DNA from 4 places in the Nonomuraea sp. NPDC050451 genome. Region 1 is predicted to be linked to each of the others. Evidence: riboswitches for the same ligand, from Rfam matches in the RefSeq annotation. Region 1 holds a riboswitch; each other region holds the start of a gene.

Region 1 (2,191 bases):
GGCCGCCAAGAGCGCCTACACCAAGCTGAACGACCGCTACAAGACCAAGCTGGCGACGGTCGCGGACCTGCGCGCCCAGGTGATCGGCATGGCCGTCGACAGCTACAAGCTCGGCACCGACGTGACCTCCTTGCCCGGCCTGGTGAGCTCGGACCACCCCGACGACTTCCTGATGAGCCTGGCGCTGGCGGGGCAGCTCTCGCGGGAGCGGGCGGAGAAGCTGGCCGCGTTCGACCGGGAGAACCGCGGGCTGAAGGTCGAGCGCGACAAGGCGGAAGAAGCGCTGGAGGCGGCCGACCGGGAACGGGACGGGGTCGAGAAGGAGCGCTCGGAGATCATGAAGCTGATCGCCGAGCAGAAGAAGCTCCTGAAGAAGCTGGGCGCCTACAACCCCGGCAACCCGAACAGCGTCGGCATCCAGTACACGGGCCCGGCCTCGGGCAACGCCGCCGCCGTCCTGCGCTTCGCGTTCGCCCAGGTGGGCAAGCCGTACGTGTTCGGCGGGACGGGCCCGGGCGGCTGGGACTGCTCCGGCCTGACCCAGGCGTCGTGGCGCGCCGCGGGCGTGTCGCTGCCGCGCACGACCTGGCAGCAGTGGGCCTGGGGCGCGAGTCGCAAGGTCTCACTGAACGCCCTCCAGCCGGGGGACCTGATCTTCAGCTCGAGCTTGGGTCACGTCAGTATCTACGCCGGCGACGGGAAAATCGTTCACGCGCCGCAGACGGGCGACGTGGTCAAGGTCGTCAAACTCTCGGCGTACGGCGGCCGCCTCGTGGGCGCCATCCGCCCGTAGCCTACGACGCTGGATCGTTGATCCCTGCGCCCGATCGGGGCGCCATGGGAACGATCCACGCGTACGACGCGCCGCCCGGAAGCCGCAACAAGTGTGACAAACGCGACATTTGGGGCCTGACAAACGGGCGCGAAAACAAATGTGAGCAGTGTCACATTTCGATAACGGAGCCTGGGGTTCCAGCAGGGATTTTCATCCTTACTGACTCCACTATCTGATCTTTACAGGCGGTGTCCCGCTTTGCCGATCCTTGACCCTTCGGCGTAGCTTCTGGCGACGTCGCGGTGAACAAGCCATGTCCTCCGCGAACCCGCACCGGTCTCTCCCGGTGTGAGACAGATAAAGATCCGCTGGTCAACCGCCCAAACGTCCCCATATCGACACATCGATCGGGCGGTCGGCCTGCCGAGTCCGTGCAGCCAGGAGGCACGGAGCCGGGGACCCATCGATCCCAGTTCCCAGGGATCAGGGGGTGAATCGGCGCGTAGACCGCGCCGTAGGGCGACTTCCAGGCCCGAATCCGTCAGCTAACCCGGTAGGCATTCGTGGAAGACACAAGGAGAAATCCTGTCTACCTCCCTGCATAACCCCCGTCTGTCCCGCATTGCCCTGAGTGGCGTAGCGCTCACGATGACCGTGACGGCCGGAGGTGCGATCCTCCATGCCCCAACGGCTCAGGCGGCCACGACCGGGTCCGCTTCGACGGCCAAGGCGGCCGCAACCGCCGGCACCTCGAAGACGACCTCGGCCGCGGCGCTGAGGGCGGCCAAGGTCGCCCGTCAGAAGGCGAAGGCCCGCAAGGCCGTCGCCGTGGCCAAGAACCAGATCGGTGACCCGTACCGGTACGGAGCCACAGGCCCTGGTTCGTTCGACTGCTCCGGCCTCGTCCAGTACGCCTGGAAGAAGGCCGGGGTGAAGCTCCCGCGCGTGGCGGCCAGCCAGTTCGCCCGCACCAGGAACAAGGTCTCGTGGCGGAACCTCCGGCCCGGCGACCTGATGTTCTTCAGGGGGCTCGGCCACGTGGGCATGTACGTCGGCAAGGGCAAGATGGTCCACTCGCCTCGGACAGGCGAACGGGTACGCATCGACAAGCTGAGTGGATGGCGTCGGGCGTCGTTCGTCGGCGCGGTCCGTCCCGGCATGTGAAGAAGCCCCGCCCGGCTCCTCCGGGCGGGGCTCTCCCATTTCTCAGTTTCATTTTTACGGCGGAGCACGGGCGGCACCACCCGCCGTACATGGCTGAGGACCTCCAGGAAGACGCCCGCTGACCCGCACACGACCCCCACCGCAACGGCACCCCTCAACACAGCCACCCGGGTTGCACGCCCACACCGCCCACCCCCCACGACCCCGACAGCCCAACGCCCCGCGTCCCACAGCGTCCACGGTTCACGGCCG
Region 2 (2,191 bases), on a different contig from region 1:
TGCCCTGAATCGGGCGGAACCCGAGCCGCGCGAAGAAGTCGACCTCAAAAGTCAGACAGAATACACGTCGCAGACCCAAATCCTTAGCCTGCTGGATGAGCGCGGAGACGATCCGGTAGCCGACGCCCATCCCCCGGCACTCGGGATCCACCGCCACCGTGCGGACCTCGGCGAGGTCCTCCCAGAGCACGTGGAGCGCGCCGCAGCCGACGACCTGCCCGCCTCGCTCGGCCACCCAGAACTCCTGTACGTCCTCGTACAGGGTCACCGTGGCCTTCTCAAGGAGCCGCGGCCCCGCCCCCGCGTAGGTGTCGACCAGGCGCCTGACCATGCGCACGTCGGGCGTGCGGGCACGCCGGACCACCACCGCGGTCTCGGGCACTGTCAGCTCGGCCACCTGCTCCATGGTTCTCCAGGGTACAGATCTCATTACGGCTCAGCCCTAACTCCCATGTCTCGGCCCATCTTGTTACATCTCGTGGTCAGATCGGCACGGGGTGGGCGCGGCCAGCTCGCGCCCGCCGAAAGCGCGGACAAATGGGGCATAGGGCCTGTTCTGCACGGGTGCCCACGAGATCACCTTGTGACCCTTCGGTTGTGAAACCTCTACAGACTTGGCAGTTCTGGTTGAGCACGAACCCGGAGTGCATTAGTGTCCAGCGACAATGTTCCCCGCGTGTCGCGCGGGAGACACGCCCAATTCTCGCAAGGGAAGCCGGGGAACCGCCGGTGGCGACCTCCGACGCCACCACTGGGGTGAATCCGAGTCTCTCGGTAGGGCTGCTCCGGCCCGAACCCGTCAGCTAACCCGGTAGGCGTCGACGAGAGGAGCTGGTTGGTGAAGCCCACGCTCAGCGGTGGGGGGAAGTCGGCGGGCAAGCACGCCCGCCCTCCGGAACGGGCTCGGCGACCGCGCCGCTTCGGTGTGGTGAGTCTCACAGTCGCCGCGCTGCTGTTCGCCATCCCCGTCGGTTCGGCGTCCGCGGATCCCGAACCCACGCTGAAAGAGCTCGCCGACCAGGCCACGAAGCTGCACACCGACATCGAGACGCTGACCGAGCAGTACAACGGCCAGCGGGAGAAGCTCAAGACCGCCAAGAAGGCCGCTGAGTCCGCGCAGAAGACGTTGACGAGCAGCGAGTCGGATCTGGCCGCCAAGCGCGCGAAGGCCGTCGCGCTGGCCCAGAACGCCTACATCACCGGTGGCCTGAAGACCCTCGCCTTCGCCACCTCCGACGACCCCGAGGGCTTCCTCAACCGCGCCGCGACCTCGTACGCGCTGCAGACCGAGCAGGGCGAGGAGATCAACCAGCTCACCAAGGCGATGGACACGGCCACCCGCGCCAAGGAGAGCGCCACGGCCCGCATCGACGAGGTCCAGAAGCTCGTCACCGAGCTCGACACCAAGCGCGACAAGATCACGAAGCTGGTGGCGAAGGTCGAGAGCAGCCTGTTCAGGCGGGCCCTGGGCGAGGCCGGACGCCCCGGCACGCGTGCCGTGCGCGTCAACCTGCCGATCCCGGGCTCGGGGAAGGCCGCGGAGGCCGCGCGCTGGGCGCTCACGCAGCAGCTCAAGCCGTACGTCTGGGGCGCCGAGGGCCCCGGCTCCTACGACTGCTCCGGGCTCGTCATGGCCGCGTTCCAGCGGGTGGGCATCTCGCTGCCGCACTACACCGGCGACCAGTGGACGGCCGGCCGGCACATCTCGCGCGAGGAACTCCGGCCGGGCGATCTGGTGTTCTTCTACAGCGACCTGCACCACGTGGGCATCTACATCGGCGGGGGCATGATGGTGCACGCCCCGCAGACGGGTGACGTCGTACGGATCGCGTCGATCGCGAGGCGGCCGTTCGCCGGCGCGGTGCGCATCGCCGACTGAGCGCGGCACCCCGGCGGTCCGCCGCGGCTAGATCAGCTGGCGGCGGGCTGCCCAGGCCACGGCCTCGATCGCCGTGGCCACGCCTATGCGATCGCAGATGCCCCGCAGCCTTCGGCGTACCGTGCGCCCGCTGATATCCAGCCGCCGCCCTACCCGATCGACCGTGACTCCCTTGGCCAACTCCGCCAGCAGCGCCAAATCAGCATGGCTGAGCTCAACGCCTTCAGTGAGCACATCCATCGGGAGCCCTCCCCCCAACAGCAGAACTCGGACCTCACAGACGGGCCGAAGCCGCTCCTCGCAGACGGTAAA
Region 3 (2,191 bases), on a different contig from region 1:
TCAGCACCCGGTCCGGGTGGCGGATGGCCAGGGCCTGAGCGATCATGCCGCCCATCGACGCCCCGACCACGTGGGCGGCCGGCCAGCCCAGCGCGTCCATGAGTCCCGCCGCGTCGTCGGCCAGGTCGTCCAGCAGATACGGCGAGGGCGCCCCCATCGCGGGAACGCCCTGATCGTGGAAGTGGGTGGACAGGCCGGCGTCGCGGTTGTCGAACCGTACGACGTGGTGTCCCTGGTCCGCCAGCAGCTCGCAGAGGCCTTCATCCCAGTGGATGAGCTGCGCGCCGAGCCCCATGATGAGGAGCAGGGGGCGTCCTTCGTGCGAGCCGAAGCTCTCGTAGGCGATTTCGATGCCGTTCGCGGCTACGCGGGTGGTCACGTGGACCAGAATGACATTCTGGTCCAGGTCCGTAAAGTTCAGCCCTTGAGGAGATTGCGTACGCGGTCGCTGGCGAGCGCCACGCCGCCGCCCACCGCGGCCACGGCGCTGGCCACGACGGCGCCCGTGCCGGCGCTCCACTCTCCGGCCTCGCGCGCGGGCGGCACGGCCGCGGCGCCCGCCGGGGGCTCGGCCGGGTTGTCGTCGTGTTCGGACCAGGCGCCGGTCGAGAACGGGACCGGGTAGTTCTTCTTGCCGGGACCGTTGCCCCACTTGGTGATGACGTAGTCGACCTTGATGTGCCCCTCGCCGCCGTTGCCGTCGACGCCGAGCGTGTCCATGTTGAACGTGCCGCCGGTCAGCTCCGCGAACGTCTTGCCGTCCAGGTCGAGCATGACCCCGTTGTTGGAGGGCACGCCCGGGCCGCGGTCGCCGACGAAGAAGGGCAGCTTCTTGCCGTCGTGGATCACGTAGCCCTCGGTCATGAGCGGCCAGCTCGGGCTGGCGGCCAGGCCTTTCTGCATGGGCTTGCCACTGGCGGGCAGGCCGGTGTCCCCGGCGCGGCCGGAGGCGTCGTCCCAGAAGTACGAAGCGGTGGTCGAGCCCTTGAGCAGGACCTTCTCGTCCGTGTTGGAGTCGGCGTGGGCCGCGGTGCCGGCGATGGTGAGCGCGCCGACGGTGGAGGCGGTGAGCAGAGCGAGGGTACGCAGGCCAAAACGTGCAGACATGAAAAGTAAGTCCTTCGCGAGGGGGCAGGGAGGTTGCGCTCGCTTGAAAAAGGGCGTAGCAGGGCAAAGCACCTGACAAGGGGGAAAGCTACGCGGAGCGCGAAACGAGCCTGGGGAAGGGACCGCTCAGAGGGCGGTCGTCATCACGCCGTGTGGATGTTCTACGTGATCATTCAAGTTATGCATATGTCCTCTCCATCTCGCCTACCGGGTTAGCTGACGGGTTCGGGCGTGGAGGTGCCCTACCGACACGTGGTCGGATTCACCCCAGGGAGGTGGGTCCCCGGCTCCCGAGTGATCGGGATTAGGCGCCAGCCGGCTGGTTCCTTCTGTGGTCCACGCCACCGGCTGGTAAGTGGGCATCACTCTAACCACGTATTCCGGACAAACACAAACAGTTCGTCATGAATCGGTGTAAAGATCTACCTGTCCCCGGGCATAGAGAAAGGGGGCACGGCATTGCCGTACCCCCTTGAAATTCCCGGCCTCAGCCGCCGCTCTTGCGCCTGAACGATCTTTTACTCGCAGCCGGACCATGCGTCCCGTGGATCTTTGATGGGTCGCCGCCCTTGCCACCCGCGCCCGAGCCCGCGTGCTGGCCGCGCTTGCGCTCCAGCGCCTCGCGGAACTTGCGCTTCAACTCGTCCTCGGGAGTCTCGCTGACTTCCGGCTCCGGTGTATCCGCCATGAGGACCTCCATGGTGTTGGGGACTATCACAGCTTCGCACGGCGCCGCTTATGACGCGAAACTGGCCTCCGCCCTGCTCTCCGGCGTGGCGGGCACCTCCAACCGCCTGGCCGGCATCGCCACCAGCGCCACCAGGGCGAGCAGCGCCCCCGCCACCCCCAGCGACGGGATGACCGCCGCCGCGGCGGAGGCGTGCGCGGCGGCCAGCCCGTGCGCGGGCGCGTCCGCGGTGACCGTCGAGGTGTAGAGGGTGCCGCCGACGGCCAGCGCCACGGAGCCGCCGATCTGGCGGAAGAAGGTCAGGTTCGCCGAGGCGACGCCGATGTACTGCGGCTCGACGGACTGCTGGGAGGCCACGGTCAGCCCGGACAACATCGGGCCCATGCCCAGCCCGAT
Region 4 (2,191 bases), 590 kb from region 1:
GAGGAACTTGGGGCGGGCGCAGGCGCTGGCCGCCACGCTGGGGGCGGAGTCCGCGTACGACTCCTATGAGCGGCTCTGCGCCGACCCGGCCGTGGACGCGATCTACGTGGCGACGCCGCACGCCCAGCACCTGGAGGTGGCCGAGGTCGCCATCGCCGCGGGCAAGGCCGTGCTGTGCGAGAAGCCGCTGGCCGCCACCGTGGACGACGCGGAGAAGATGGTACGCCTGGCCCGCGAGGCGGGCGTGTTCCTGATGGAAGCGATGTGGATGCGGTTCAACCCGCTCATCCAGAAGATCGCGGCCGAGGAGCGCTTCGGCGACCTCCGCTCGGTGCACGCCTCCTTCGGCTTCGCCAAGCCCTACGACCCGGAGCACCGGCTGTGGGCGCCGGAGCTCGGCGGCGGGGCGCTCCTGGACCTCGGGATCTACCCGTTCGGCCTGGCCCAGCTGTTCTTCGGCATGCCCTCCGACCTGCGGATCACCGGCACTCTGGCGCCCAACGGCGTCGACGCGGAGGCCGGCGGCGTCCTGCTCTACCCCGGCGGCAGGAAGGCTCTCGTGGAGACTTCGTTGCTCGGGAATTACCCGAACCATGCCTGCGTTGTAGGGACTCAGATGCGGGCGGACCTCCAGGCACCGTTCTGGGCGACGCCGCGGATTTTGCTCTCTGGGCCCTCCATGGAGCCGGAGGAGTACGTGCTCGATCCGGCGGACAACGGGTACGCCGGAGAGCTCCGCGAGGTCCGTGCCGCGACGGCCGAAGGCAGGACCGAAAGTTCGATCATGCCGCTTGACGAATCCCTTGCCATGATGGGGCTTCTGGCCGAGGCTCGCAGGCAGGTCGCCTAGCTGGGCCTTTATCGATTTGTAACCCTCTTGCCTTATGCATTACGTTTGAGGCATTCTTGAGACATACGTCCGGTTTGTCCGGACTTGTCTGACCATCGCACGACACATCACAGGACAGTCCTGTGACCGCTGAATCCGCCCTCGGGCGGAACCGGGGACCCACGTCCTTTGGGGTGAATCGGCACTTCGGTGCCGTAGGGCAGCTTCCACGCCCGAACCCGTCAGCTAACCCGGTAAGCGGTATGGAAGCAAGGAGTAAACCCCCTCGATGGCCAACTTCCGCTTTACCTCGGCTGCGAAGACCAACATCGCCCGCGCCCTTCTCGGCGCCACCGTCCTCGGATCCGCGTTCGGCGCCCACATGACCAGCGCCACCGCAGCGGAGAAGCAGCCGATCGACACGACCACCGTCGCCGACCACGCCGACCGCTCGCGCGAGACCAAGGTCAGCGTCACCGCCGACCAGGTCCTGGCGCTCGCCAAGGCCCAGATCGGCATCACCGAGAACGCGGCCGGCGGCGGCACCAAGTTCCAGCGGTGGTACGCCAACTCGCAGCGCGCCGCGGAGACCATCGCCCGTGACGGCGGCAGCCGCGCCCACTACCTGAACGCCGCCTGGTGCGCGATGTTCGTCTCCTGGGTGGGCGAGCAGACCGGCGCCCGCTCGCAGATCGGCTGGGACGCCTGGACCGTCGCCCACGCCAAGTGGTTCGCGGCCAACCACCGCTTCGGCACCGAGGCCAAGCCCGGCGCCATCGTGTACTTCTCGTGGAGCGGCAGCAAGAACCTCAACGACATCAAGCACGTCGGGTTCGTCGAGAAGGACAACGGCGACGGCACCATCTCGACCATCGAGGGCAACACCGGCAACGGCAAGGTCGAGGAGCGCGTCCGTCCCAAGTCCCAGGTCGTCGGCTACGGCTACCCCCAGTACCGTTCCTGACCTGACTTCCCCCAGGCGCCTCATTCCCCCCACGCCGAACGAGCGCGCGTCCCGCACGGGACGCGCGCTCGTCGCGTTCACCCCCGCGAGTGCGGCGGCCCGCCACCGGGGAAGACCCGAGGCAAACCGCCCGCCACCGGGGAAGATCCGAGGCGAGCCGCCCGCGACCTCGCCGAGGAGCCGCCCACCATGCCAGCCGAGCGCAGACGCCCCGGAAGGCTGGTGCGGAGCGGGCTGCGCCGGGTCGCCGACGGGCTCTTCCCGAGCGGCGCCAACCCCCACGGCGTCCTGCCCGCCCTGCTGATCCTCCTGGCCCTCGTCACCGGCCTCGTGGACGCCGTCAGCTTCCTCGGCCTGGGCCGCGTCTTCGTCGCCAACATGACCGGCAACATCGTCTT

What was found. A riboswitch is a leader RNA that binds a small molecule or an ion and turns the genes downstream of it on or off. The one in region 1 is predicted to bind cyclic di-AMP.
Region 2: it holds a riboswitch for cyclic di-AMP, as region 1 does, so the genes downstream of both, ACIBI9_RS24510 (NlpC/P60 family protein) here and ACIBI9_RS02130 (C40 family peptidase) in region 1, are expected to answer to the same signal.
Region 3: it holds a riboswitch for cyclic di-AMP, as region 1 does, so the genes downstream of both, ACIBI9_RS43565 (hypothetical protein) here and ACIBI9_RS02130 (C40 family peptidase) in region 1, are expected to answer to the same signal.
Region 4: it holds a riboswitch for cyclic di-AMP, as region 1 does, so the genes downstream of both, ACIBI9_RS04980 (CHAP domain-containing protein) here and ACIBI9_RS02130 (C40 family peptidase) in region 1, are expected to answer to the same signal.

The regions. Positions count from the first base shown of each region.
Region 1 covers NZ_JBITHZ010000001.1:485,583-487,773, forward strand. The annotation lists gene ACIBI9_RS02125 (NlpC/P60 family protein) at 1-793, shown strand, start outside; cyclic di-AMP (ydaO/yuaA leader) riboswitch at 1,187-1,350, shown strand; gene ACIBI9_RS02130 (C40 family peptidase) at 1,424-1,939, shown strand.
Region 2 covers NZ_JBITHZ010000007.1:318,846-321,036, forward strand. The annotation lists gene ACIBI9_RS24505 (amino-acid N-acetyltransferase) at 1-406, opposite strand, end outside; cyclic di-AMP (ydaO/yuaA leader) riboswitch at 684-833, shown strand; gene ACIBI9_RS24510 (NlpC/P60 family protein) at 929-1,879, shown strand; gene ACIBI9_RS24515 (LuxR C-terminal-related transcriptional regulator) at 1,907-2,119, opposite strand.
Region 3 covers NZ_JBITHZ010000022.1:40,637-42,827, reverse strand. The annotation lists gene ACIBI9_RS43570 (alpha/beta hydrolase) at 1-379, opposite strand, end outside; gene ACIBI9_RS43565 (hypothetical protein) at 418-1,107, opposite strand; cyclic di-AMP (ydaO/yuaA leader) riboswitch at 1,294-1,428, opposite strand; gene ACIBI9_RS43560 (DUF5302 domain-containing protein) at 1,595-1,795, opposite strand; gene ACIBI9_RS43555 (MFS transporter) at 1,844-2,191, opposite strand, start outside.
Region 4 covers NZ_JBITHZ010000001.1:1,076,299-1,078,489, reverse strand. The annotation lists gene ACIBI9_RS04985 (Gfo/Idh/MocA family protein) at 1-850, shown strand, start outside; cyclic di-AMP (ydaO/yuaA leader) riboswitch at 968-1,105, shown strand; gene ACIBI9_RS04980 (CHAP domain-containing protein) at 1,119-1,793, shown strand; gene ACIBI9_RS04975 (YoaK family protein) at 1,983-2,191, shown strand, end outside.